Regions from separate parts of the Cupriavidus sp. Met-2 genome, predicted to be linked through region 3. Evidence: predicted binding sites of a transcription regulator. Region 3 holds the regulator's gene; each other region holds the start of a gene.
The links. Region 3 encodes FliA, which starts transcription of late flagellar genes. Its sites were predicted from a motif close to CTAAAGTTTNNNNNNNNNNNGCCGNTA; they were not measured.

Region 1: the regulator FliA is predicted to act here: its motif matches at 4,415-4,441, upstream of fliD (flagellar filament capping protein FliD).
Region 2: the regulator FliA is predicted to act here: its motif matches at 3,844-3,870, upstream of WD006_RS04060 (DUF342 domain-containing protein).

What each region holds. Positions count from the first base shown of each region.
Region 1 is NZ_JBBHZL010000009.1:239,740-246,417, reverse strand. Features, by position in the region: gene WD006_RS19980 (response regulator transcription factor) at 1-678, opposite strand, end outside; gene WD006_RS19975 (NAD(P)-dependent alcohol dehydrogenase) at 871-1,944, opposite strand; gene WD006_RS19970 (carotenoid oxygenase family protein) at 2,157-3,593, shown strand; gene WD006_RS19965 (TetR/AcrR family transcriptional regulator) at 3,610-4,308, shown strand; gene fliD (flagellar filament capping protein FliD) at 4,520-5,983, shown strand; gene WD006_RS19955 (methyl-accepting chemotaxis protein) at 6,172-6,678, opposite strand, start outside.
Region 2 is NZ_JBBHZL010000001.1:852,531-859,208, reverse strand. Features, by position in the region: gene WD006_RS04080 (class 1 fructose-bisphosphatase) at 1-615, shown strand, start outside; tRNA gene WD006_RS04075 (tRNA-Thr) at 966-1,041, shown strand; gene WD006_RS04070 (hypothetical protein) at 1,226-1,414, opposite strand; gene WD006_RS04065 (response regulator transcription factor) at 1,451-1,864, opposite strand; gene WD006_RS04060 (DUF342 domain-containing protein) at 2,103-3,728, opposite strand; gene WD006_RS04055 (class I SAM-dependent methyltransferase) at 3,945-4,775, shown strand; gene WD006_RS04050 (DUF1415 domain-containing protein) at 4,824-5,417, opposite strand; gene WD006_RS04045 (NAD(P)/FAD-dependent oxidoreductase) at 5,414-6,678, opposite strand, start outside.
Region 3 is NZ_JBBHZL010000003.1:86,409-93,086, forward strand. Features, by position in the region: gene flhA (flagellar biosynthesis protein FlhA) at 1-408, shown strand, start outside; gene flhF (flagellar biosynthesis protein FlhF) at 418-2,895, shown strand; gene WD006_RS08855 (MinD/ParA family ATP-binding protein) at 2,908-3,723, shown strand; gene WD006_RS08860 (RNA polymerase sigma factor FliA) at 3,831-4,547, shown strand; gene WD006_RS08865 (flagellar protein FlhE) at 4,547-4,993, shown strand; partial or broken gene WD006_RS08870 (porin) at 5,179-6,271, opposite strand; partial or broken gene WD006_RS08875 (amidohydrolase family protein) at 6,341-6,678, opposite strand, start outside.

The DNA.
Region 1 (6,678 bases), on a different contig from region 3:
GGTCGCCAGTGCGGCGCCCTTCTCGCGCGCCATGAAGACAGCCTCCGACTTGTTCTTGGCCGCGAGCCGCCGATAGAGCTGCAACGTATGGCTTTTCACGGTCGGGACGGAGATACGTAGTTGCCTGCTGATGGACTTCACCGAGAGTCCCCGCGACAGCAGTACGAGCACCTCGTACTGGCGCAGGGTCAGCCTGAGCAGCCGCGCTTCGCAAATGTATGCCGGCACCCGCGTGCTGCCGTGGACGCCTACCGGCGTTGGCACGGCAATCGGGGTAGCCGGCGCAATCGGCAGCGCTGGCGCCAGCGCGTGAATTCCGGCATGCGCGCAGGCGATCAAGGCGCGTAGCGCACATTCGATCTCAACGGCGCTCGCGTGTTCGGGCAGCCACGACAATAGCGGCGCGAACGGGTTGGGCGGCATCCATTGGACTTCGCCGCCATGCGCCAGGAACAGCACGCAGCGCACGGCCGATGCGGTTTCCAGCAACTGGTGCATGTCGATATTGGCGCCGCGCGGCAAGGCGCCAAGTACCAGTAACTCGGTACCGTGCAGAGAACACGGGGTCTCTGGCCGTGGCGTGATGACGCTGCTGTCGTCCACGTCTGCAATACGATTGAGAATCCGCTGGATGCCAAGCCCGACCAGCGGGCGAAATTCGACCACCGTTGCCCTCATGATTGCTCCCCTTTGTTTCTGTAGTTATTTGACTGCGAGCAATCAGACCGCAAGAAGCATTCCATACGCGCAGGCACGTAAAAGCCGCGCCGGCGCGCCAAAAGAAACCCCGGGCGTGTTACGTGTCACGTAACACGCCCGGGGCTGGCTTGTGGAACTGGCGGGTTTGGCAGGCAGGGCGCCTGCCGGGCGTCAAGGCGTGATGGCTACCTTGAGCACGCCGTCGCGCTGGTGCCCGAAGAGGTCGTAGGCGGCCTCGATATCGGCGAGCTTGAAGCGGTGCGTGACCAGTGGCCCGAGGTCGATCCGCTGCGTTTCGATCACGTTCATGAGTCGGCGCATCCGTTCCTTGCCGCCCGGGCACAGCGACGTAATGATGCGGTGATCGCCCAGACCGGCCGCGAAGGCGTCCAGGGGAATCTTCAGGTCGCTGGAATAGACGCCAAGGCTCGACAGCGTGCCGCCGGGCTTGAGCACGCGCAGGGCCGATTCGAAGGTGGCCTGCGTGCCGAGTGCTTCGATCGACGCGTCGACGCCACGGCCGCCCGTAATGCGCAGGATCTCCTGCACCACGTCGGTATTGCGGAAGTTCAGCGTAACGTCGGCACCCATCTGGCGAGAGATGTTCAGGCGGTCATCGATCCCATCTACGGCGATGATCAGCGAAGCGCCACGCAGGCGGGCGCCAGCCGTCGCGCACAGTCCGATCGGACCCTGCGCGAACACGGCAACGATATCGCCGATCTTGATATTGGCGTGCTCCGCGCCGGAGAAGCCCGTCGACATGATGTCGGGACACATCAATACCTGTTCGTCGGTCAGCCCGTCGGGGATGGGCGCGAGGTTCGCCTGCGCGTCCGGCACGAGCACGTACTCGGCCTGGGTGCCGTCAATCGTATTGCCGAAGCGCCAGCCGCCCATGGGCTTGTAGCCGTGCGAGTGGCCTTGTCCGTCCTGCGAGGCGCAACCGTCCTGGCACGCGTAGGAGTAGAAGCTGGGGCAGATCGCGCCCGCGATGACGCGCTGACCCTCGTGATAACCGGTCACGCCACTGCCGAGTTTCTCGATGATGCCCACCGGTTCGTGACCGATCGTCAGGCCCCGCTCTACCGGATACTCGCCTTTGAGAATGTGGATATCGGTGCCGCAGATTGTGGTGGTGGTGATGCGGATCAGTGCGTCGGTGGGGCCGACGGCCGGGATCGGCTTTTCCTGCAGCACGATCTTGCCGGGCCCCTGAAAAACCGCAGCTTGCATGCCTGCCATGTCGAGACTCCTTCTGGTTGGCCTGAAAGGCCGCCCGCAGCCTCGCGGGCGGTGATCCAGTCAGTCTAGGCCAGGCTGGCGCGGCCGAGAGTTGACACTCGTCAAAGTCATGGGATGTGCGGTCAGCGGCCTTCGCCGAATCCTTCCTTGACCTCTTGGCACTTGCCACCGATACTTCCCAAACTATTCACTGTTTAGTTACGGGGGCGTGCATGGAAGACAGCTTGTCCGAAGTGGAAGGTGCAGCGGGTGACGTGAGCGACGTGAGTGAGGTGGATAACTTCGCGCCGGTCACGCAGGAAGTCGATGCAAGCGATCTCTGCGTGCGTGGCGTGTTGCCAGCGGGGTTGCAGGGCACGTTGTATCGCATCGGCCCGAACCCGCGCTTTCCGCAGCCCGAGGCGCACTGGTTCGGTGGCGACGGCATGGTGCATGTGTTCGCCATCGACGATGGGCGCGTGTCCTACCGCAACCGCTGGGTGCGCACGCCCAAGTGGCGTGACGAGGATCGTGCCGGGCGTCCACTATTCCGCGCCTTCGCCGGCAAGTTGCCCGATGCGCCGGAGTGGTCGGGCAGCGATGGCGGCGTGGCCAATACCAACATCATCTGGCACGGCGGCGCGCTGCTGGCGCTCGAGGAAGCGCACCTGCCCACTGCTGTGACGCCGCGCGCGATCGACACCCTTGGATATATGGAATACGGCCCGCTGAAGGGGCCGTTCACCGCGCATCCGAAGACCGACCCGCGCACTGGCGAACTACTGTTCTTCGGCTACAACGCCGACGGCAAGCTCACGCCGGGCGTGCAGGTTGGTGCGATCGATGCACAGGGCCGCCTGACGCATTACGCGCGTCTGCAGGCGCCGTACCCGAGCATGATCCACGACTTCATGGCCACGCCGGGTCATCTGTTGATCCCCGTGCTGCCGCTGACCGGCAGCCTTGCGCGCGTGGAGCGCGGCGGCCCTGGCTATGCATGGGAGCCAGAGAAGCCCGCCATGATCGGCGTCCTGCCGCGTGGTGGCGGCGCTGACGACGTGCGGTGGTTCGAGGGCCCTGCCTGCTATGTGTTCCATGTGATGAACGCGTGGGAGGAAGGCGAGGGGGGACAACGCATTCTGGCGGACGTCATGGTCTACGACGAACCACCCTTGTTCCCCCACGCCGACGGATCGCCAGGAGATCCCGCCCGGCAGCAGGCGTACCTGACGCGCTGGACGTTCGATCTTGCGTCGGACATACGCCGGTTCACCGCCGAACGGCTCGACGATACGGCGGGCGAGTTTCCGCGCATCGACGACCGCGTTTCGGGTTTCCGCTATCGGCACGGATGGTTCGCCGCGTCGCATCCCGAGTACGGCGAAGGCGCGCTCAACGGCATCATGCACCTGGACATGCAGGACGGCACGCGCGACGCCTACTGGCTGCCGCGGGGCGATATCACGTCCGAGCCGGTGTTCGCGCCGGGTGGTGGCGCTCATGGCGGCGAGGGCGATGGCTGGCTGTTGGCGGTGGTGTGGCGGGCTGCGGCACAATGTAGCGAATTGCTGGTGTTCGATGCGCGGCACGTCGCGCGCGGTCCGCTGGCAACCGTCGAGCTGCCGCAGCGCGTGCCGTTCGGCTTCCATGGCAACTGGGTAGCGGGATAGCGGGATAGCGAGAGGGATGAACGAAGGCGGCACGAAACAGAACGGCGGGCGCAAGGGTGGTACGCGCAAGGTGGCGGGTGGCACGACCAAGCCCGCCGGACAATGGCATCACGGCGACCTGCGCGCCTCGCTGATTGCGTGGGGACTCCACTTGCTCGATACGCAAGGCATCGCGGCGATGAGCATGCGCGAAGCCGCCAAGCTGGCCGGCGTGTCGCCGGGCGCGCCGGCACACCATTTCCAGGACCGCAACGGCCTGCTTGCGGCCATCGCCGCGCAGGCGTTCCGGGAACTGGGCGCCTTCCAGGGCAACCGCGCGCGCCTGATTCCGCGCGATACCCCGGCCAACAAGCTGCGCGCGCTGCTGGTCGGTTACGCCGAATTCGCGCACATGTACCCGGCGCGCTTTCACTTGATGTTCGGCCCGGCGATAGAACGCCGTGACGAATACCCCGAACTGCAGGAAGCCTCGTCCGGTTCGTTCGATCGGGTGCGAGAAACCGTCGTTGCGTGTCTGGGCGGACGTGAACCCGGCGCGCTGACACATGAACAACTGGCGTTTTGTGTCTGGACGGCCGCGCATGGTCTGGCCACCCTGACGGCCACGCACGACCGCTTCCGGGCCATTTCGGCGGCCCCCGGGGCCGTCGAGCAGATGGCGGACACCGTCGCCACCTTCTGTCTGGCTGCGCTTCAGCACACAGACGACGTCTGAAGACGTTCCCCCTCCCTATCAAGCCATAGAGCGTGAGCAAACGCTCACATACGGCGTCTTGCCGCTCTTTGTGTATCGGCTTTGTATCAACTTTGTACGAAAAACGCTAAAGAGCCACTTTCGAGCGCCGTAAACCTTGGATGTAAAGACATTCATTTGCCTGTCTGGGTGAATTACATCGAAGTTACGCACGGCGAAGGACCTGAAGAAAATGGCTGCACTCGATTTCCTCGGCATTGGCTCCAACATGCAACTGGGCACGCTCCTCGATCAGCTGGCGACGGCGGAACGCCTGCCGCTGAAAGCGCTGGAGACCCAGAATACGGCCTACCAGGCCAAGCTATCCGGATATGGCACGATCAAGAGCATGTTGTCGGCCTTTCAGGCTTCCGCCAACTCCCTTGCCAAGCTCGACACGTTCGGCGCCGTCAAGGCGCAAGTCAGTAACAGCGATGTGATGACCGTCGCCACTGGCGTCAATGCGATTGCCGGCAACTACAACGTAAACGTCAAGAGCCTGGCGCAGGCCCAATCTCTGGCGGGCGCTGGCCAGCTCAAGCAGGATGCGGTCATCGGCACTGGCACGCTGACTTTCGAGTTCGGCGTGACGGGCGGATACGACGCCGACCCGGCATCGCCGACGTACGGCACATACGTGAACCCGACGTTCACGCCGACCGCCGACTCCGCCAAGACCGTGACGATCGACAGCAGCAACCAGACGCTGCAAGGGATTCGTGATGCGATCAACAAGGCCAATATGGGCGTCAAGGCCAGCATCATCAACGACGGCAGCGGCACGCCTTATCGTCTGGTGCTCAATTCGGAGAAGACCGGCGAGGCGATGAGCATGCGCATCACCGGTTCCTCACCGGAACTGCAGGCGCTTGCCGGATACGATCCGGTGGCCGGCCCGCAACCCGGCGGCATGAAGGAAGTGGTGCGTGCCACGAATGCGCAACTGACCATCAACGATATCGCCATCACCAGCGCCAGCAATGTGGTGACCGATGCCGCGCAGGGCGTCACGATGACGCTCAAGAAGACGGGCACCACGTCGATGACGCTGACGCAGGATCTCGACAGCATCAAGGCCGCGGTGCAGGGGCTGGCCACGGCCTACAACAACCTCCAGTCGGCCACCAAGCAGCTGACAGCCTTCGACGTGAAGAGCGGTACCAAGGCGGCTCTGACCGGCGACGGCGTGCTGCGCGGTATCCAGTCGACGCTGCGCTCGGTACTCAACACCCCCGAAGCCGGGATGCGCGACGGCGCCGCGACAACGCTGGCCCAGCTTGGCGTGACGTTGCAGAAGGACGGCACGATGTCGGTCGACACCAAGAAGCTGGATGCCGCGTTGGCCGGAAACCTGGCTGACGTGACCGCGCTGTTCAGCGGCGACGGCACGAAGGGTGGGATCGCGCGCCGCTTGTCTGAAGCGGTGGATACCATGACGGGTACCAACGGCCCGCTGACCTCCGCGACCAAGGGTATCGAACGGAGCGTGAAGGATCTCGGCAAGCGCTATGACTCGATGTCGGAGCACATCGATGCCAATATCAAGCGCGTCCAGAAGCAGTTCCAGGCGCTGGATCTGGCTGTCTCGCAGATGAACCGCACCAAGGACTACCTGACCCAGCAGTTCTCGGCGATGAACAACACGAACAGCAAGTAACCTGTCAGCGAGTCGTCAATCGATGCAAGAACGCCGCCCTCGTGGGCGGCGTTTTTTGTTGCGAGGAAGCGGGCGGGGGATGAGTCGTCAGCATGTCCCATCGGTGTTCCCTTCTCCCGCGAGGCTGGAGAGAGGAGCGAACCGCCCGCATCTGAATCGCGTGCGGCGTGCTCCCCCAAAGGCACTTCCTAAATCGCACCCGCCAGTCTGAACTGGCCGACGGCGCGGTGCAGTGCATCGGCCTGATCCTCGAGCGAGGCGGCGGCGGCGGTTGCTTCTTCCACCAGCGCCGCATTCTGCTGCGCCATCTGGTCCATCTGAGAGACTGCCTGGTTGACCTGCTCGATCCCGCCGGTCTGTTCCTCGGTGGCCGCGCGCATTTCGCCCATCAGGTCGGTCACGCGCTTCACGGCCTCGACGATTTCTCCCATCGCCTTGCCTGCGTCTTCGACCAGCACTGAGCCATCCTCGACACGCTGTGCCGAGTTGTCGATCAATCCCTTGATCTCCTTGGCCGCCGTGGCGCTACGCTGGGCCAGGCTGCGCACCTCGCCGGCCACCACCGCAAAGCCGCGTCCCTGCTCGCCGGCGCGCGCGGCTTCCACCGCCGCATTCAGCGCCAGGATGTTGGTCTGGAATGCGATGCCCTCGATGACGCCGATGATGTCCACCACCTTGCTGGACGCCGCCTTGAT
Region 2 (6,678 bases), on a different contig from region 3:
CACATGCACAAGCCCGGTCAGACCGTAACCGAGCATGACTTCATGCAGCCGGGCACCCAGCAGGTGGCAGCCGGCTATGCCGTGTATGGCCCGCAGACCACGCTGGTGCTGACCGTCGGCAATGGCGTGCACATGTTCACGCTGGACCGCGAGGCAGGCAGCTTCGTGCTAACCCAGTCCGATGTGATGATCCCGGAAGACACCAAGGAATTCGCGATCAACATGTCCAACATGCGCCACTGGGCTCCGCCCGTGCGCCGCTACATCGACGAGTGCCTGGCCGGCGACGAAGGTCCGCGCGGCAAGAACTTCAACATGCGCTGGATCGCCTCGATGGTGGCCGACGTGCACCGCATCCTGACACGCGGCGGCGTCTTCATGTATCCGTGGGACAAGCGCGAGCCCGAGAAACCGGGCAAGCTGCGCCTGATGTATGAAGCCAATCCGATGGCGTTCCTGGTCGAGCAGGCGGGCGGCGCGGCTACCAATGGCCAGCAGCGCATTCTGGACGTGGAGCCGACCAAGCTCCACCAGCGCGTATCGGTCATCCTCGGTTCGAAGAATGAAGTCGAGCGCGTCACGCGGTATCACCAGGAAGACGCCGCCAAGGCGTAACGGGTAGATCCGGTTTCGACAAGCACAGGGCGCCTCGGCGCCCTGTCTGCTTTGCTGAAGCCAACAGCCGCACGGCAATCCGTAAAAAAGCGGCAGGCTTTGCCCGTTTTTTCACCCGCGACGAGAGCGCCACTCGTGCGATGATTGCCATCGGTCGCCCACGGCCGCGGCTGGCAACACCCACCGAACAGGGACTGCCACGGCGGAACGTTGAAAAAAGTCGCACCGGGGGCTTCACAAAATAAAAAGTCGCTGATATTATTGCGGGCTCTATCCGATTCGATCGATTCGCAAGCAACAGCGCAAATCGAGACCAAGCGGTAGAACAGGTTTCGCAAGTTTAAGGTTTCGCCGGTGTAGCTCAGTTGGTAGAGCAGCGCATTCGTAATGCGAAGGTCGTAGGTTCGACTCCTATCTCCGGCACCACTTGAAAGTAGAAAGGGCAACCCTCACGGGTTGCCCTTTTTGCTTTGCAGTCGACAGATAACTTGGGCACGACGACGCCCATATAGTCCCTAGCTGCCACATCGCCCCCCCCTCTATTTGTCCCCCGATCTGCGCTGAACTACCCCAGCCTGACTGGAACGACCTACGTGCAATAGCAGTCGCGTCATCCCCAGATGATCGCCGAGCGGTAGGCCGCCTCCCCCATCGCCGCCCCGGCAATGTCGGCGGCGAAATGGAGCATCTCCCGCGCATCGACACTCATGCCTGAAAAACAACGCCGAGCTGGGCCGAAGGCAACAGGCCTCGCGCACGACGAGCAGCACTGCATCGTCACCGCCATCGAAATCTGCATAGATACGCGAGACCTCACAGTCCGCAAGCCTGCCGACTATCGATGCGATCCGAACATGGAGTCATCCATCAGAGCATTGACCGCGACATCGGGGTCTCCGAGCATACGCATGAGCACCGCTTCCATCCGTTCGATCGAGGCCGACTTCGGCAGATGCTCCTGCACACCACACGCTCGCAGCGACGACGGCACATGCATCCATATGTTGTCCGACAGCAGCAGGATGCGCGCATTAGGCAGTGCCTGGTGCAGGCGCCGCAGCAGATACCAGTTGTCGAAGGCGTCCACTGTCATGCCGTAGATGACCAGCACGTCTTCCAGACTATGCGCGAACAGCAGGATCCCCTCAGGATCAATACTCTCCACCGGGCCGATGCCTGGCATACGTTCAAGCAGGCGTTGCATACCCAGCCTGGTCAGTGGATGGCTCTCAATCACGATCGCGCCCATGGTGTGCTCCTGTGCTCCGCTGTTTGTCTGCGGAGACACATGGCGCAAACGTCGTGCCAGCGGTGGTGCGCACCGGACGACAGTACGGCGTGGCGGCAATGCGTTACCGGAGGCGGGATGGCGGGCGATCACGCCAGAGCGGCCAAGGTCGGCGACGTTACGACTCGCGTAACGTGTCACGTTCCCCGTAACGCGCTGCGTCCGTTTGGAAACAAGAACGGGAGGTGCGCCATCCGCGTCAGTTCACGGCGATGCGGTCGTCCACCACGCGTATCTGGCCGCCCGGCTTGTCTTCCATGACTTTGAGCACCTTGTGGCCGACCTGCAGCGTCACGCCGCCGTGGATATGCCGGCCCACCGCGATCTCCGCCTGCTCGGACGGCTTCATCTGCTCGGCCAGGTGGGCGATCTCCGCGTCGAGTTCGAACAGGTCGCGATTGATCCTGTACATCGTGGCACGCGCCTTCTCGCGAATGTCCCCCGTGGCGCGTTCGGGGTGCTTGGCAAAGAACGCCACAAGTTGCTGGAGTTTGCACTGCTCCTCGACGATCTTGCCGCGCCGGACTTCCAGCTCCGCCTTCTGCTCGTCGGCAAGCGGGTTGAGTCCGACCTGCACCGTCGTGGCGGTACCCGCCGGCGCGCCCAGGGTCCCAGTGCTGACACTCTGCATCGCCCGCGTACGCCCGCCGCTGATGCTGCCTGGCGCGGTCGGCGCGCCAACCACCCCCCGTTCGCCCGCGGAGACGTCGCTCTGCCGAATCCCGCTCTCCACGATTACCTCGGCCACCGCCTCGACGATCGCATTCTGGATGAAGCGCGCATGAACGGAGCCCTTGCTGCGCACGCTGGCAATCTCACTCGGGGCGCCACCGCTCGCGGTTTCTGCCTTGCCGATGATGCCGCCCTTGACGATCACATCGCCGCCGGCCTGCACGCTGGCGGCTTCGATCGTCCCCTGCACAACCACATCACCGGTGACACGTACCGACATGCCGGTGCGGATATCGCCCGACACGCGGAGCGAGCCATCGAAATTGACGTTGCCGGAATGCAGGTCGACGGCATCGACGTCGACCACCGGACTGACGATCACACCATGTGGCAACACCCGGGGCGAGCCTGCGATCACGGCGATCAACAGCAGTGGATCATTCGGATCGGTTGCCACGCCGGTCAGATCGGACGCGTAGGGCGTATCCACCACAGGGTCGGCCGGAATCGGCTTGCCAAGCACATCCATGCCGTCCTTGCCCGATCTGGCCGGCGTGCGGCGCATCAGCGCGGTACCCGGGTTGACGAGCAGGAGACTACCGAGATCGCGCAGGTCGACACGCTCGTCCTCGTTCTCCGCCAGGACAGGCCTGCGGGGCTGGACGAGGCTCTCGAAGCGTGCTGTCTCGCCCTGCAGGGGCGCCACGCCGCGCGCAATCTCGCGCCCCTCGCAGCTACCGGCCTCCAGCGCAACGCCGATCGCCGCGCTGTCGAGCAAGGCCACCACCCCCATCGAAGCCGCGGCGGCGGCAATCTCTTCGGCCGTGATTGGCCGGCCGCCTTCCGGGCTCACCAGCGTCAGCAACAGCCGCAGCTTGTCGGCCGTGATTTCGAGTTCGAATTCGCCATCCAGAACGCTGCCGATCACTGCGTCAATCTCGCGATCGGTCAGTTGGCATTGCGTCAGGAAGCCCCTCACGGCAGCGGCGTCCAGCCGCGCGCCCTGCCAGCCGTGCTCCGCCAGGCAAGCTTCCAGGGAAGCGTCCAGACTGGCGCGATCGGGCGGCAAGTGGCCCGCGTCCGGTGTAAAGCAAGCCCTGACCTGGCTCCCAGGCTGGCTGAGTTCCAGGCGCAACCCCGCGTCGGCTGTCATGTGTCCCCGCCTCTATGCTGCATGTCGCAACAGCCGGCCTGGGCCCATCGCCCGGGGACTTTCCGCAAAGACCCACCGAATCCGTCGCCAACTGTGCTTGTCGTCGATCCATGTTCAACGGCGCCGGCGGTGTGAACTTGAGCCCACAAAAGTAGGGGGTGCGCAATTTCGGTAAACTAGCGCCCTCCGATGTCCCCGCCCCAAGGCACCACCCCGATGTCCAGCACCTACGAAGTCCGTCCCGGCCAGTCAATCGAACTGCTCAAGGAACTCCACATCCTGACGCGTGACGGCAAGATGAATCAGGACAGCCGCCGCAAGCTCAAGCAGGTCTATCACCTGTACCAGTTCATCGAGCCACTGCTGCGCGAGGTAAAGGACGAAAAAGGCACGGTCTCGTTGGTGGACCACGGCGCGGGCAAGTCGTATCTCGGGTTCATCCTCTTCGATCTCTTTTTCAAGGACCTGAAGGACAGCTCACACATCTACGGCATCGAGACCCGCGAAGAACTGGTGACCAGCTCGAAGGCGCTGGCCAGCCGCCTGGGCTTCGGTGGGATGTCGTTCCTGAACCTCTCCGTGGCCGATTCGATCACGTCGCCCGCATTGCCGCAGACCATCGACGTCGTGACGGCCCTGCACGCGTGCAATACGGCCACTGACGATGCGATCCACTTCGCGCTGGCCAAGCAGGCGCGGCACATCGTGCTGGTGCCCTGCTGCCAGGCCGAGGTCGCGAGCGTGCTGCGCAAGCACAAAGGCAAGTTGCTGGCCGGCAATCCGCTGACGGAAATCTGGCGCCACCCACTGCACACGCGAGAGTTCGGCAGCCAGGTCACCAACGTGCTGCGCTGCCTGCAGCTTGAAGCGCACGGCTACCAGGTCAGCGTGACGGAGCTGGTGGGCTGGGAACACTCGATGAAGAACGAACTGATCATCGCCCAGTACAAGGATTTGCCGCGCCGCCGTCCCGCGGAGCGCTTGCACAATGTGCTGGAATCGCTCGGCCTGGAAGAACTGAACGAGCGATTCTTCACCACGCCCTGATCCGGACCACGGCCGGAGGACGCATCGGAGACCGCGCCCGAGATCAAGTCAGAGATCGCTTTTGCCAGCCATCCATTCGAGCCAGCCTGCATGGCCGAGCCGGCGCATCGTTTCCATATTGCGCTCGTAGATGTCCTCCGCCTCCGGGAACGCTTCGGCAGCACGCGCGATGCTGTCTTCACGGAGCAGATGCAGGATCGGATATGGCGCGCGATTCGTGAAGTTCTCGATGTCGTCGGGCTCGGTGCCTTCGAACTGGTAGTGCGGATGGAAACTCGCAATCTGCAACGTACCCTCGAGCTTCAGGCTACGCAGCAGGCGATCGGCGAAATACAGGAAGTCGTTGTAGGCCAGGAAGTCGCCCAGCGCGTGCGGCATGATCAGCAGAATCGTGTCGATCTGTTCCGGATCGGACGTTTCCAGCAGGCGTAGCTCGCGCTCGAGATCGTCCAGCACGTCCTCGTCGCGCGTCGCGTCGCTGATCACGTAGCGGACCTGATCCTTGACGTACACGCTCTTGGCAAACGGGCAGAGGTTCAGGCCGATCACCGCGCGCGCCAACCAGTGGCGCACGTTCTCGATGATGCCATCGTTATCGGCAGGATTCGCCGGCCTGGCCTGATCGGTCGTGTTCACGCTCATGCGTTCGCGATGCTCAAAGCCACGGCCTCGGCGACTTCGATGCCGTCGATCGCCGCCGAGTAGATTCCCCCGGCATAACCGGCACCTTCGCCGGCGGGATAGAGCCCCTTCACGTTGATGCTCTGATAGTTCTCCCGATCACGGCGAATCCGCAGCGGAGAAGACGTGCGCGTCTCCACGCCGGTCAGCACCGCATCGTGCATCGCAAACCCTGCGATCTTCTTGTCGATCTCGGGCAGCGCCTCGCGGATCGCGTCGATGACATAGTCTGGCAGCGCCGTGCTCAGGTCGGTCGGGGTCACACCCGGTTTGTACGACGGCTCCACCGAGCCGAGCGCCGTCGAGGCACGCCCGGCGATGAAGTCGCCAACCAGTTGCCCCGGCGCGCGATAGTCGCTGCCGCCCAGCGCGAACGCGCGCTCTTCCCACTTGCGCTGGAATGCGATCCCGGCCAGCGGGCCACCCGGGAAGTCCTCGTCGGGCGTGATCCCTACGACGATACCGGCATTGGCATTGCGCTCGGCGCGATAGTACTGGCTCATCCCGTTGGTCACGAGCCGGCCCGGCTCGGACGCGGCGGCCACCACGGTGCCGCCCGGGCACATGCAGAAGCTGTACACCGCGCGGCCATTGCTGGCGTGGTGAACCACCTTGTAGTCGGCAGCGCCCAGCAGCTTGTTACCGGCGAACTTGCCGAAGCGGCTGCGGTTGATCAAGCCTTGCGGATGCTCGATGCGGAAGCCCAGCGAGAACGGCTTGGCCTCCATGAAGACGCCACGCTCATGCAGCATCTCGAACGTGTCGCGCGCGCTGTGGCCCACAGCCAGGATGACGTGGTCACAAGGCAGATAGTCGCCAGTGGACAGTTTCAGCCCGCGCACCTGGCCGTTCTCAATATCGACATCGTCCACGCGCGTCTCGAAGCGGATCTCCGCGCCCAGCGACAGCATCTCCGCGCGCATCTTCTCGACCATGCTCACCAGCCGGAACGTGCCGATGTGCGGCCGCGCCTTGTACAGGATGTCCTCGGGCGCGCCGGCGCGCACGAACTCGTTGAGCACCTTGCGGCCGTAGTGCTTCGGATCCTTGATCTGGCTGTAGAGCTTGCCGTCGGAGAACGTGCCCGCGCCGCCTTCGCCGAACTGCACGTTCGACTCGGGGTTCAGCACGCTCTTGCGCCAGAGTCCGAACGTGTCCTTGGTTCGCTCGCGTACTTCCTTGCCGCGCTCGAGAATGATCGGGCGGAAGCCCATCTGCGCCA
Region 3 (6,678 bases):
GATGTCATCGCCGAACACGCGCCGAAGGTCAGCGATCCGGCCGAGTTGACCACGCTCGTGCGCGTGGCGCTGGGCCGCGCGATCACGCAGCAGCTTTTCCCCAACAACGCCGACCTGCAGGTCATCGGCCTCGACGCCGGCCTGGAGCGCGTGCTGTCGCAGGCGCTGGCCAATGGCGGCGGCATTGAGCCGGGCCTGGCCGATGCGGTGCTGCAGCAGGCGCAGGGCGCGGTGGTGCGCCAGGAGCAACTGGGTCTCGATCCGGTCCTGCTGGTGCCGTCGCCGCTGCGGCCGCTGATGGCGCGCTTCCTGCGCCGCACCCTGCCGCAGTTGAAAGTGCTGTCGCATGCCGAAGTACCGGACAACCGCAATATCCGCATCACCGCCATGATCGGCGGCGCAGCGTAAGGACTGAACATGAGCGTGGCAAAGTTTGTGGCGGCCAACGGCCGTGAAGCGATGCGCAAGGTGCGCGAGGCGATGGGCCCGGATGCCGTGGTGCTGTCGAACCGGACCATCGATGGTGGCGTGGAGATCGTCGCCATGCGCGACACCGATCTCGGCGCGGTGAACGCCAATGCGCAGCCTTATGTGTCGCCCACGCCGGCCGCATCCCAGATTCTTGAGACCGCCCTGGCGCAGATCGGCCCGATTGCCATCGCGGCGGCCAATGCCGTCGACGGGCAGGCTACCCGGACCGACGACGGTGCCATTGGCGATCTGCGTGGCGAGCTTGCGTCGATGCGTTCGATGCTCGAGCGCCAGTTTGCTGGCCTGTCCAGCGGCGCCGGCAATGTGGCCGTGGGCGATCCGCTGCGCGAGTCGCTGTTCGAGTGGATGGTGAACGCGGGCTTCTCTGGCCAGTTGTCACGTACGTTGATCTCCCGTCTGCCAGTGGGTACCGATCGTCCGGCCGCCATGTCGTGGATTCGGCAGGAAATCGCGAAGAAGGTGCCTGTGCTGTCCAACGAGGACGCACTGTTCGATCAGGGCGGCGTGCTGGCGCTGATCGGACCCACCGGCGTGGGCAAGACCACCACCACGGCCAAGCTGGCCGCGCGCTACGTGCTGCGCCACGGCGCCGATCGCCTGGCCTTGCTGACGACCGACCGCTTCCGGATCGGCGCGCACGAGCAGCTTCGCATCTACGGCGACATTCTGGGCGTGCCCGTGCATGCGGTGAAAGACGCCGCTGACCTGCGTTTCGCGCTATCGGCGATGAAGGACAAGCATCTGGTCATCATCGACACCGTTGGCATGAGCCAGCGCGATCGCAGCTTGTCCGACCAGATCGCGATGCTGGCTGGCGTGCAGGCGCCGATGCAGCGCGTGCTGCTGCTCAACGGCGCCGCGCATGGCGATACGCTCAATGAAGTCGTGCACGCCTATCGGCACGACGCAGCCGGCGACGCTGGTGGCATCGACGGGTGCATCATCAGCAAGCTCGATGAAGCGACCCATCTGGGCTCGGTGCTCGATGTGGTGATCCGCCATCGCCTGCCGGTTTTCTATGCTTCCACTGGCCAGCGCGTGCCGGAACATCTGGAACTCGCGCAGGCCAGCACACTGGTGGAACGCGCGTTCATGACGCCGCGTCGTGGCTCGCTGTTCAATGACGCCGACATGGCACGCCGCCATGCCGTTGCAGCGGACGCTGCAACGCCGCGCCCGGCCGAGCGCAATGGCGCCGATGACATGCTGCGTTCGTTGACTGACAGCGCTAATGCCGTGGGCACGTGCGTGGAAGAGTTGAACGCCGCGGGCTACGGCTTCGATGTCGCGCGCCAGCTCTGGCAACAGCGCGGCGCCGGTACCGTGGGATTGCGCCAGATGGGCCAGCAGGCACGCATGGCGATGTGCCGCGACGCCAGCCGGGCCTGCGAGCGCTATGTGCTCGCCGTATCGCAGAATTTCACCCAGCCGGTGCAAGGTCGTCGCGCGCCGCAGTTGATGCAATGCATCCTGTGGCTTGCCGATCGGGACGGGATGCCGCTGGCCGGTACCACCGCGCCCGTTGGCCGTACGCGGCAGTCGATGTCAGAAGCGGACGCCGATGCCGAAGCCGAGACCGTGCGCGCCACGCTTTCTGCGGCACGTACCGTCGTCAACCTGAATGCTTCGGTGCCATCGGCCGCCGTGATTGCGCGCTGGCATCAGCTCGGTGAGCGCTGGGTGGCGGGTACGCGTAAAACCGCGCGCGTGATCACTGGTGGCGCCGCCAGCAAGCTCGATGCGATCGCCGACACGCTGACGTTTCATGCGATTGGCGACACGACCTGGCGCGACCGCGACGCTGTGCACTGGGTTGGTCACTGTACCGTGCGGATTCCGGAAGGGACGGTTCGTGCGGTTGGACGCGCTCGCGATAACACGGCCGAGGCCGGCACCGAAGCGTGCCTCGTTGTCTCCCGCATGGCGGATCGTGATACCGGCGAAACGCTGGCGGTCGAGTACGTGCTGTGCGACGTGGCGCTGACCGATGACGCCGCGCAGGTCGCTCGCTGGATGCAATGGGCGAACGCCGCGGACGAGCAGTTCCGCACGCTGCGTCATGCCGCCGAACACTTCGCGCAGGACGGCGATGCGTCGGACAGTCAGGGGACCAGCATGGTGTCGCTCCAGCTCGGGCTGACCACGCTGCGCCTGCAGCACACCCCCACCGCAACCGCACCGGCGTTCCTGTCACGCCTGGCCGGCCGTGCCGCGACGCGTGCGAATGTGCCGGTGCCAGGCTCCGTGCTCAACGAGGGCATGGGTCGCCTGCTGGCGCTACTGGATGTGCTGGAGAACTATCCCGGACGTGCCGCCTCGCCTGCGCTCGTCGGTGATATCACTGCCGACGTGGCAATGCAGGCGACAGTCGGACTGCCGCAGTTGGCAGTCGCGGGGGAATAAGCCTTGAACGTCATGGGTTCCGATCAGGCAGAAAGCCTGCGCCGTCTGCTGGCGCCGCGCGTCACCCGGCGCATCGCGGTGGTTGCCGCCGATGCGGGGGCGGGCGCCACCACGGTGACACTGGGTCTGGCCAATGCGTTGGCCATGCAGGGCGAACGCGTGCTGCTCGTCGACGAGGATCGCCATGGCGTGCGTGCCACGCGTCTGTCGGGCGCCGCGCCTGTGGCAACGCTCGCCGATGTGCTGGCCAGCCGAGTGTCTGCGGCCGCCGCGATTGGCACGCGTCCCGCCAGTGGCATCGCGGTACTGCCGGCAGGTGACATCCCAGTCGATGCCGGGAACATGGACCGCGCGCTATCCGATCTGATTCCCGACATGCGGTCGGTGCTGATCGACGCGCGCACGGATGCGACCGGCGCGCTGTCGCCTCTGGCGGCAACCGCCCACAACGTGGTGATTGTCATGCGCCCGGAGGTAACGTCGATTACCGCGGCCTACGCGCGCATCAAGCGTCTGCATCACGAGTACGCATGCCGCCGCTTCCATCTGGTCGTCAATATGGCGGCCACCGAAGCGACCGTTGCCGCGCTGGCGCGCAATCTTGCACGTACCGCGAGCCAGTACCTCGGCGTCGAGGCTGGTCTGACCGGATACCTGCCGATCGACCCGCTGGTGGCCCGCGCATTCCAGCTTAGCCGTTGCGTGGTGGAGGCATATCCCGCAGCGGCATCCACCAGCGCGCTGCGCCACATCGCCAGCGGTATCGGCGCATGGCCGTTGCGACACGATACAACGCCCCAGGGAGCGGCTGTGGCCGTTCCCGCATGAAGCCAGAACAAGAAGTCGACAAGACCGGACACCGAGCCAGACAGTCAGCCGCGGCCATGCTTGCGCGGCGCTGGCACCGATAGAAAGCATTTACCGAGAGTTCCACCATGTACACGATTCAGGGAAAGCTCGAACAGGCAGACGTGGTCAAGTCGCACGCGCCGCTGGTGCGACGCATCGCGTTGCAGCTGGCGGCGAAGCTTCCGGCCAGCGTGCAGATCGACGACCTGATCCAGGCCGGCATGATCGGCCTGCTCGACGCCGCCAAGCGCTACGAGGACAACCATGGCGCGCGATTCGAGACCTATGCGAGCCAGCGCATTCGCGGCGCTATGCTCGACGAGGTGCGCGCCAACGATTGGCAATCGCGCAGTCTGCGCCAGTTCACACGCAAGATCGAACGCACGCAGCGCCAGCTCGAGCAGAAACTCGGCCGGAGCCCCATCGACTCCGAAGTGGCGAAAGAACTCGAAATGGGGCTGGAGGAGTATCAGGAACTGCTCAACGAAGTCCATGGCTGCCAGTTGCTGCACTATGAGGACTTCGAACGTTCCGGGGAAGAAGACTTCCTGGATCGGCACCTTGGGGTGACCGACGAAGCGAATCCGCTCACGGTGCTGATGGAATCGGGAATGCGTGACGCGCTGATCCGCGCCATCGAGAAGCTGCCCGAGCGCGAGAAGCTGGTGCTCTCGCTTTGCTACGACCAGGAGTTGAACCTGCGTGAGATCGGGGCCGTGCTGGAAGTGACCGAATCGCGCGTCTGCCAGATCCGTAGCCAGGCCATTACGCGGCTGCGCAACCAGCTTCGCGGCATGTTGTGATGCGTCATCTTCTGGCATTCGCGTTGTGTCTTTGTCTGGCCCCCACATGGGTCGACGCGCAGACATACGTGCGCGCCACCTACGAGCTCAGTGGGTCGCGTTATGCCTGGACCAGCTCCGCGCAGGGACCGCTGATTGCCAGTCGCGGCCAGCGCACGATTTCGTCGCCGGTGCTGCCCCCCGGCACGATGCCTCAGGCAAGTGGCATCGTTACATCGGTACGCTGGCGCTACAGCTTCGCCAGTACCCCGCCTATCGATCTGGAAGCATACCTGTGTAACGCGCGACGCTGCGTGCTGCTGTCTGGCGCGCAGGGGAAGACCGATGCGTTCGCGGGCGACGATGCGACCGGCGGGTTCGTGTTTGCCTACCGGGTTGCTGGCCGTGGGGGGCTGTCTCCCACCCTGCAAGGCCGCAGTAACGAGGTGACGGTGAGCTACCGATAGCGCGCCGGGCCCGGCGCGGCAATGAAACGGCCCGTGGACGGGTTCAATCTGCACCTATCTGCACGTCACTGGCACTACGGGCCGCTCGGCACAGGACTGCAGTCGCAAAAAAAGCCCGCTCCCAGCCAGTCATGACCAGAAGCGGGCAGGTGGAGCCCAGTCTCAAGCCGACGAATGAAGTGCCGTCAGAAGACGTGCTTCATGCCAAGCATTGCGCCGAACTGCGAGCCGCCAGGCGCGGGCGATGCGCCGGTGGAAGCGCTTGTCCACGGACAGCGCCAGCTTGCCGCCGTTGTCGATATAGCCAAGCGTGGTGTAGACGGACGTGCGCTTGGAGAAGGCGTAGCTGGCACGTAACGCGCCCAGCCACGCCTTGTCGGCGCTGTTGTGGTACTTGAGGTAGAACGCCTCGCCGGAGAGCGTCACCGCAGGAGTGATGTCGTAGGCGACACCGGCGTAGAACATGTCGCTGCGCGGCGTGGCGATGGCGCCGTTGCGACGCCCGATCCAGCCGGCGCCGATCTTGGCGCGGTCCACGAGCATGTAGCCACCGAGAGTGGCGCGATCATCCTTGAGCGAACTCGAGGTCAGGCCGCCGAAGGCGCCGGGCCCGCCGCGCTGCGAGTCATAGGCGCCCAGGATGCCCCACCAGTTGGTTTCATACCCGAGCATGGCCGACCATTCGCGGCAGGCGGTCTTGTCGGCGGGGTTCTCGCCGCCGCAGTTGGTGCCGGAGGGGCTGGGACCAGCGTTGACGGTGTCGCGCCCGAAGCTGTAGGTAGCGCCAATGGTGAAGCCGCCGAATTTGCCCTTGTAGGCGATGGCGTTGTCGGCCCGCGCGTTGGGCAGGTAGTTGTCGAGCGAGCTGGAACCGTAGGCGTTAGGGCCGAGAATGTCGGAGTCGAGCGTGGCCCAGAACAGCATGGTGTACTGGCGGCCGAGGCTGACCTGGCCCCAGTTGCCGGAGAGGCCGACCCATGCCTGGCGGCCGAAGAGGCGACCGCCCTGGTTGGAGACGCCGCTGTCGGGGGCGAATCCGGATTCGAGCACGAAGTTAGCCTTCATGCCGCTGCCGAGGTCCTCGGTGCCGCGCAGGCCCCAGCGGGAGGGTACGGTGCCGCTGAGGTTGGCCATCTTGACGACGGAGTTGCTGGCGGTGCCGACGTGGTTGAGGTACTCGATGCCGGTGTCGATGACGCCGTAGAGCGTCACGGATTGGGCGTTGGCGATGGCGGGCAGGCCGAGCGCGGCCGCCAGCGCCAGGTGGCGCAGTTTCATCTTCTTCTCCTCCGTTAGATATTTTTCTGGAACAACGTTGATGCCTGGCTTCGATGGCGCTGCCTGGCGGCCACGTGCCTTGAGTCGCGCGTCAAGTCGGCTGTAAACGCGCCGCGCGTTGCCTTCGTAAATCTGGTGACGTTCCTCGTCAGAGAGCGCGGCCTGATCGATGTAGCGCCGCGTATCGTCGTAGTAGTGGCCGGTCTCGGGGTCGATGCCACGTACCGCGCCGATCATCTCCGAGGCGAACAGCACGTTCTTGACCGGTATCACGCGCGTCAGCAGGTCGATGCCAGGCTGGTGATAGACGCATGTATCGAAGAAGACGTTATTGAGCAGGTGTTCGCCAAGCGGCGGCAGCTTCATCTCCTGCGCCAACCCACGGAACCGGCCCCAGTGGTAGGGCA